DNA from 2 places in the Tigheibacillus halophilus genome. Region 2 is predicted to be linked to the other one. Evidence: riboswitches for the same ligand, from Rfam matches in the RefSeq annotation. Region 2 holds a riboswitch; the other holds the start of a gene.

Region 1 (4,215 bases), on a different contig from region 2:
GACTGTCGTAACTCCTTTTTATGAAGGGGACGTTACGGATTCGACAGGGATAGGTTGAGCTTGGGTGGCGCGTCGAGGTTACGTCTCGTAAAACGTTAAACGCCTATAATAACTGGCAAAACTAACAATCAACCAGCTTTAGCTGCTGCGTAAGTAGTGCTTTAGCGATCCTTCCTGCTATCGCCCGTGTGGCAGATCGAAGGGTCTCAAATGAAGCGGGCTATACTGTTGGCCACCGTCTGAGACCAATAGTTGAAACCAATCAGACTAGCTGCTTTGGAAGCCTGTTGACAGGCTGAAAAGACAGTGAATGATAATATGTCAACTACACGCGTAGAAGCCGAAGTGGCAATATCTCTGGACGTGGGTTCGATTCCCACCGTCTCCACCAATACATAATTGGTGGTTTTTTTGTGAAAAAAAATGACAGGAACCATAAAATTTCCGTTTGGAAACGTTATGGCTCCTTTTATTTTACGGGTTTAAAAATCAAAGCAATAAAACTAATCATAGCAAATAGGATAAACATGGCTTTATAACCTACAACTCCTGCAACACCCCCTCCAATCAGTGAGCCAAACACTTGACCTAAAGCTAATAATAAAAACGGTAAACCGAGCCCGAATGAAGGGTTTGTTTGAAAAATATGGATACCCCAAATGATCAAAACACCTGTCATGAATATATAAGAGCTTCCAAAAGAAATTGCTGAAAAGACAACAGGGAAGATGTTTGTAAATAAACCTATTAATAAGGAAGAAGCCCCCAGCAAAATGACACTTAGCCGGTAGGAAGGCACTAATCCGATTTGCGAGCTAAAGTATCCGTCCAACCCATCTGATACACCTGCAATGCCAATGATAATCCAACAGCCTTGTGTGAGAGCATTCAGGAACACTGTCCATTTGAAACACAGAATCCCGTGAAAATGTCCAGTAAGCCGCGCTCGAAACCCCTAATAGTAAAGAAGACAGAATAAGCGTTAATGAGCTCCTTTTTTGCCACTTGGAAGATCTGGGTCTCAACGCAATTTTCGTTCTTATGCTTTGTTTGAGGAATGATCTTATCATTAAGTATTAATATAACGATTGCTATGAGTGTAAACAAAAGGTACGTCAATCTCCAGTTGGCAGCCAAAAAATAACCATAACCCCTGTTAATGCAGTTCCCAAACCAACCATGCTTAGTTTTTTTGGATTCATTCATAACACCTCTCAATATATAGAACGGTCATTACAAAAAAACATAGGATCACTTCTGTTGCAATGTTATCAACAATTTCCTGCTGTCTATATCCTTTGTATTTATTCTATCCCTTGGTATCATTTATGGGGAAAGTAGTATTGTTTTTTGGATAACGATCAGTCCTACACTTTCCTGTGATAAATCATATTTCATTTGACATTCAGTTCCAGAATGGTGTAAGGTAACTTTGAAAACTAAATACGATTCTTCGGGGCAGGGTGCAATTCCCGACCGACGGTGACAATGGAAAACCATTGAAGTCCGTGACCCGCTCGAGCAGCGGTTGACCCAGTGTGAGTCTGGGACCGACAGTATAGTCTGGATGGGAGAAGAATAGAACGAAAATGACGTTTCATACATTTTTGCAGTAAGGAAGTATAATTCTTTTTCTGCATGTAACTAAGGCATTTGCAGAAGCTAATGCCAAGTTTTTTAAATGTAGCAATGCCTGTTTTAGGTGTTGTCTATGTTTTTTCCTGTATGAAATCTTATTTGGCGATCACATATTTATGCCCCGTATTCACTACGGGGCATTTTTGCGTTTTTAGGAACATGTCCTGAAGATTTCCTGGAATGCAGCCAGGCCAATCGCTACGGGCCCAGCGGTTGCCGGCAAGTTTTTAAATGAGGTGACACCATGACAAATGAACAGCTGATGATGTTAGCGATGAAAGAAGCTGAAAAGGGACGATTGCACACGTATACCAATCCGATGGTCGGTGCGGTTATCGTAAAAGGTGGTGAAATCATCGGCAGGGGGTATCATAGTCATTTTGGCGGAGACCATGCTGAAATTGACGCTATGAAAAATGTTGCCAATCGAGATCAATTAGCCGCTGCGAAAATGTATGTGACGCTTGAGCCATGCTCTCACACAGGAAAAACCCCTCCCTGCTGTGAGCATATTGTCGCCTCCGGAATAACGGAAGTCCATATTGCACAGCTGGATCCAAACCCGCTCGTTGGCGGCAGAGGCAAGAAGTTTTTGGAAGCAAATGGCGTGAAAGTTTCAGTTGGAACGATGGCGTCTGAAGCAGTTGCTTTAAATCGAATGTATAATTTTTACCATCGGAAGAAGAGGCCATATGTCACATTGAAATATGCAATGACTCTTGATGGTAAAATCAATCGCACACCGGGTGAGCGCAGTATCATTACAGGTGAAAAAAGCATGATGGATGTTCAGCAACTGCGCAGCCGATACCAAGCCATTTTGATTGGAGCAGAAACGGCTCTTGTAGATGATCCACAGTTGACAGTCAGGACGGTAACTTTGCCATATCCGCCGATTCGGATTGTAATCGATCGGAGAGGAAGGCTCACAAACAACCTGAAATTGTTCCAGCAAGGCGAAGCACCGACGTGGATTTTCACTGAAATACCACAGTATCCGGCACATGACGCGCAGACGACGCATGTAAAGGTATTTACAAATAAGCGTTGGACTGTTGAGCACGTGATAGAAGTATTGGCAGAAAATGGGGTGCAGTCCGTACTGGTTGAAGGGGGCGCGCAGATGCATCACGCATTTTTGGAAGCTCAACTGGTTGATCAAGTTACGGTATACATCGCACCAAAATTGTTCGGCGGCAACTCTCTTTCTGCTGTCCAAGGGAAGGTTTTCGGACAAAGAGAAGTAGATTTCCAGAATTTGGAGGTAACAACGCTTGGAAAGGATTTGAAAATCACCGTCTATGGAAGGGAAGAGTTCACATGTTTACAGGAATCATACAAGACATTGGGCGTGTCAGGCAAATAGCGAAACAAGGTGATACCATCAGGTTGTCCATCAACATGAACAAGCTGGACCGAAACAATTTGGATGTAGGCGACAGTATTGCGGTGAACGGTGTTTGTTTGACAGTTTCCAGCTTATACACCGATGTATTTACCGCTGATGTGATGCCGGAGACATTTCATAAAACAAATCTTGTTTATCTACAGCGTGACTACCCGGTAAATTTGGAACGTTCTCTGGGAATAGCTGGTCGCTTTGACGGGCACATCGTCACAGGGCATGTGGATGCTACGGTGGAGCTGCTAAATAAGAAGCGCGAAAGCAATGCATTGACATTGCAAATTGCGCTGCCTGAACAGCAGCGGCCACAGATTGTCGAAAAAGGATCAGTTGCTTTGGATGGGACCAGCTTGACCGTCATTGATGTTAGCGCGGATGGTTTTTCCATATCGTTAATACCACATACACAGGAACATACGATTTTGGCAGATAAGCATCTCGGAGATTTGTTGAATATAGAAACAGATATTTTAGGAAAATACGTTACGACATTGATGAATAGTAAAGAATCGGGCCCTCGTATTGACAAGTCTTTCTTGGATACGAACGGGTTTTAGAGAGGGGAAAAACGATGCAGATGGAAAATGTGGAAAAAGCGATTCAGCATTTGAGGGAGGGAAAATTGGTCCTGGTTGCCGATGATGAAGATCGTGAGGCTGAGGGAGATCTGATTGGAATAGCTGAATATGCCACGCCCGAAACGGTTAATCGGATGATTACTTCTGCCAGAGGTTTGCTTTGTGCCCCCATTTCAGCTGACATTGCACAAAAACTTAAGCTGGATCGGATGACACAGCATAATAGTGATCCGTTTGGGACGAATTTTACGATAAGCATCGATCATAGCGAAACGACAACAGGGATTTCTGCAACGGAACGTGCAAAAACAATCTGTGCTTTAGCTGATGATGCAACAAGCGAACAAGATTTTCTGCGGCCTGGTCATATTTTTCCGCTTGTGGCAAAACAAGGCGGCGTATTGGAACGCCGCGGACACACGGAAGCCGCAGTTGATTTAGCAAGATTGGCAGGGGCGGCACCAGCCGCTTATATCTGTGAAGTTTTAAAAAAAGACGGTACGATGGCTCGTCGCAAGGATTTAAAAGCCCTGGCAGAGGGATTGCAAATCCCGATGATTACAGTGGAGGACATTGTAAGGTACAGGTATATTA
Region 2 (4,215 bases):
CATTCTTATCCAGGCGGCTACAAATATGTTCAATGAATATTATGATCACAAACGCGGACTGGATAATGAGGACTCTGTCGGCATTGGAGGAACAATCGTACGCGATGGCATCGCTCCAAAAACTGTACTGAACCTCGCTTTGCTGTTTTTTGGAATATCCATATTGCTTGGCATCTATATATCTATTGCTTCCAGCTGGTGGATTGCTGTCATCGGTGCGGCAAGTATGCTGATCGGTTATTTGTATACGGGCGGACCGCTCCCGATCGCCTATACGCCTTTCGGAGAATTGTTTTCCGGCTTTTTAATGGGAACAGTCATCATCGCCATTTCCTATTTTGTTCAGACTTCTGAAGTGAACTGGCAGATCGTACTCATTTCCCTTCCCGTGGCAATCTTTATCGGTTCCATCATGATGTCCAACAATATTCGGGATTTGGACAATGACAAACTGAACGGACGTCATACCATCGCTATATTGCTTGGCAGGAAAAATGCTATCCGTTTTCTAGGCGGTATGTTCATTGCAATTTATATCCTGACCCTAGTATATATTTTCTCTGGTGTGCTGCCAGTCTGGTCATCCATCACCTTTCTCAGCATACCTAAAGCAGTGGACGTCATCAAAAAATTCCGCGGGAAGACAAATCCGCTAGACATGATGCCCGCTATGGCTGCAACCGGAAAAACTAATACGATTTACGGATTTCTTCTGGGATTGTCTTTATTGATCAGCATCTTCATCGATTAGGAGGTTTTACATGAATTGGGATAATACGCTGCTTGAATCCTTGGGAATTGAAGTTATTTCTGCTGAAAAAGAACAAGTCGTGGTAAAAATGCCTGTGGACCAACGTACACGCCAGCCAGCTGGTTTCCTTCATGGCGGGGCCAGCGCAGCGCTTGCTGAAACAGCCGCAAGTATTGGTGCCGTTTTACAGGTGAATCCTGAAAAATACGATGTATTCGGTATTGAGATCAATGCTAACCATATTCACGCTAAACGAAATGGGGAAGTGACTGCATGTGCAACGCCATTGCATGTCGGAAAAACCACCATGGTTTGGCAAATCCATATTTCTGATGAGCAAAACAGGTTGATTTGTGTTTCAAGATGTACAATTGGGGTAGTACTTAAGAGAGGCTGAAAGATTTGTTACACCCTCTTGAAAGGATTGATTATATGCCAAAAGATGCACATTTAAACGAACAGCAATTGAACAAATTCAAACAGCGTTTGCTCAATATGAAGACAAGCTTGAAAAAAGAGCTTGGCCAGAATAAAGAAAGCCCCAACGATGCTGTCCAGGAACCTGCCGACTATAGCAATCATCCTGCTGATATCGCAACCGAACAATTTGAACAAGAAAGAGCAGCAGGCTTTGATATGATAAAAAGAGATCAGTTGCAAGCAGTGAATGATTCGTTGGATAGAATAGAAGATGGCACGTATGGTTATAGTATCATTTCGGGAAAACCGATCCCAATCGAACGGCTGGAAGCAGAGCCTACAGCTAAAACATTGGTTGATGAGAAAGGATAAAAAACACTTCGCCAAACCATATGAACTAACAACAAAGGTATTTTCCTTGCTGTAATCAAAAAGCTGCCCAGGCCTGGGCAGCTTTCTTTATTGTATTTCTCGTTACACGAAATAAGTGCTTTTCTGTTCAATCCATGTTCGAAGCCTGTTGAATAGCGGTACAAATAATAGACCAACAATTAGTCCTTTAATCATATTGAATGGTAGAATACCCAATAAAACTGCGGCTCGCTTAGCACTTTCCAACTTCATATCCTCCATACCCATGAACCAAGCATATACCGGAAGAATGACCAGATAATTCAATACGCTCATCGCAACCGCCATGATGATTGTTCCAGTAATAATACCAGAGATAATGCTTTTGACACCTTTATATTTATGGTAAAGATAGCCCGCCGGCAGGATGAATAATACACCTGCCAGAAAATTAGCAGCCACTCCAACTGGATCAGCAGCACCAGTGATAAGGAAATAAAGCATATTTTTAATACCTTCAACGGCTACGCCTGCAAGCGGCGAAAAAATCAGGGCGGCAATGAGAGCCGGAACCTCACTGAAATCGATTTTCAAATATGGCGGTAAAAAAGGCAATGGAAAATTCAAGAAAAATAGTACAAGTGATACTGCACCCATCAATGCTAAAATAATTAATTTCAACAATTTGGATGATGACGCATTTTGTTGCATGCTTATTTCCTCCTTCATCTATTTATCGATTCACATCTTGTGATGAAGGATTGAGCTCTCTTACATGTTTTCACAGCAATTCATCGCATATAAAAACCCGAAGCAATTACAAAGCTTCGGGGGAAATTTGTACGACAAAAAGACGTATCACGTAATTTTGGCTCGACATCTTCTCCCATCCAGACTTTAACTGTCGGTTCCGGAATTTCACCAGATCAACCGCTGCAGCCTGCAGCGGGTCACGGACTTTGAACTGTTACCAGTCCATTACCGTCGGTCGGGAATTGCACCCTGCCCCGAAGATGGAATCGATATGATATTGTATGTTTATCATATCTTAAATGCTCCAATTCGGCAAGTATTTGAACTGCTACTGGTTAAAAGCAGAATCTGCGGGCACCCCCTGCAGATTCTGCTCCTCCATCTCAAGTCATATTACTTTTCAACATTGATAAATAGCTTGCCTTTTGCTTTTTGTGTGGCTTGATTTTCATAAGCATCTTTTACTTTCACTTCGATTTCTGCACCATCCGCTTTGACACTTTTCGTTGCAGTCCAATAGCCGACGTAATGCCCGGGGGAAGTTTCCATCACCGGTAATTCTGTTGTATTGGCCACATTGCTTTTGACATTGGTCAAAGGCATATGGATTGCAAATGAAGCCTTCAAATTTTCTTCACTTTCAAAAGAAATCTCCACCGTTTCGCCTGCTTCAATATATTTATCTTCTGTCGGGGTCACATTGTTGATTTCCGGTGCAGTATATTTTGCATCAATTGTCACTTTTTTCGTCGTTTTATTGCCCGCCAAATCTTTCGCAACAACCTTGATTGTATTCATGCCATTATCAAGCAAAAGACGTTTAGAATATTTACCGTCTTTTACATCTACTTTTTTACCGTCCACTTTGACAAAGTCAAGGTTCGCGTCTGCAACTGTACCTTCTACTGTAACAGTCTCACGATTTGTTTTTTCATTGTTTTTCGGACTGTCTATAGACAGTTCAGGAGCCTGCGTATCACGAATAATCGTCACCGTATCCGATTCACCGACATTTTTGCCATCCAGCTTGGATATAGCTTTAAAGGTATTTTCACCTTCCGACAGGTCAGCATCGATCGCGAATTTCCCGTCATCTCCTACCTCAGCTGAACCAACCGTTTCATCATCTTTGCCAACCAATTCAACTGTTGTGGTTGGAGAAGCTTTCCCTTCCACCGAGACCGTTTTTTCAGAAGTTACCTGACCATTTTCCGGCGAAGTGATTTCTGGTTTTTCCACTTCATAGCTGACACGTGCACGGATCATATAATTTCCTTCTTCAGCCGGTGAAGGTGACCACGTGCCATCTACATATTGCATGCTTCTTTTTGCATTCGGCCCGTCTTCATCTGTTGCAAGCCCAGGGGCATTCGGATCTGCTTTTGATTGAATGTAGACCATGTAGAAATCGCCGTCTACTACAATCCCCTGATCACTTAAGTCGATTACTGTCCATTCACCATTTCTTAATGCTTTACCGTCAATTGGTCCTGCCAGTTTCTTGCCAGGAGTGCCATCTTTGCCAGATGCATCCCAAACTTCTACAGCGAAGTCCTCCCCGCCAGGAACTGGCCACTCGGTATCCCAGAAGCGGAAAACGCCATCTGTAACGACTGCTTTTTCTTTCCCTTCCGGAAGGGACATTTTAACAGCCCAACCGTTGCCGGCATCATAAAACGCTCTGGCATTTTCTGCTGTTCCATCATCATAGCCTATTTCACCGCCAGGAATGGTATAAAATGGTTCAAGCTCCACATTAACAGAGGTATCTTTTGCAAGGTCAACTTTGACTTCCTTACTTTTATAGCCCTTTGCCAATATCTGAAGCGTATAATCACCTTGGTAAGCTGTGATGGCATAACTGCCATCAGCATCCGATTCGACAGGAGCGACGTTAGCATCTTCCTTCACGATGATTTTTGCACCCTCGATGCCATCCC

Evidence for each region. Region 2 has a riboswitch for FMN ahead of ACFSMW_RS00350 (ECF transporter S component). Riboswitches for the same ligand answer to the same signal wherever they lie in the genome.
Region 1: another riboswitch for FMN. It lies ahead of ribD (bifunctional diaminohydroxyphosphoribosylaminopyrimidine deaminase/5-amino-6-(5-phosphoribosylamino)uracil reductase RibD); the one in region 2 lies ahead of ACFSMW_RS00350 (ECF transporter S component).

What each region holds. Positions count from the first base shown of each region.
Region 1 covers NZ_JBHUIZ010000003.1:200,729-204,943, forward strand. The annotation lists RNA gene ssrA (transfer-messenger RNA) at 26-391, shown strand; gene ACFSMW_RS01455 (hypothetical protein) at 470-832, opposite strand; FMN riboswitch at 1,446-1,583, shown strand; gene ribD (bifunctional diaminohydroxyphosphoribosylaminopyrimidine deaminase/5-amino-6-(5-phosphoribosylamino)uracil reductase RibD) at 1,883-3,004, shown strand; gene ACFSMW_RS01465 (riboflavin synthase) at 2,959-3,600, shown strand; gene ribA (GTP cyclohydrolase II) at 3,615-4,215, shown strand, end outside.
Region 2 covers NZ_JBHUIZ010000002.1:25,377-29,591, reverse strand. The annotation lists gene ACFSMW_RS00365 (1,4-dihydroxy-2-naphthoate polyprenyltransferase) at 1-751, shown strand, start outside; gene ACFSMW_RS00360 (hotdog fold thioesterase) at 762-1,148, shown strand; gene ACFSMW_RS00355 (TraR/DksA family transcriptional regulator) at 1,184-1,543, shown strand; gene ACFSMW_RS00350 (ECF transporter S component) at 1,646-2,233, opposite strand; FMN riboswitch at 2,397-2,541, opposite strand; gene ACFSMW_RS00345 (S8 family serine peptidase) at 2,669-4,215, opposite strand, start outside.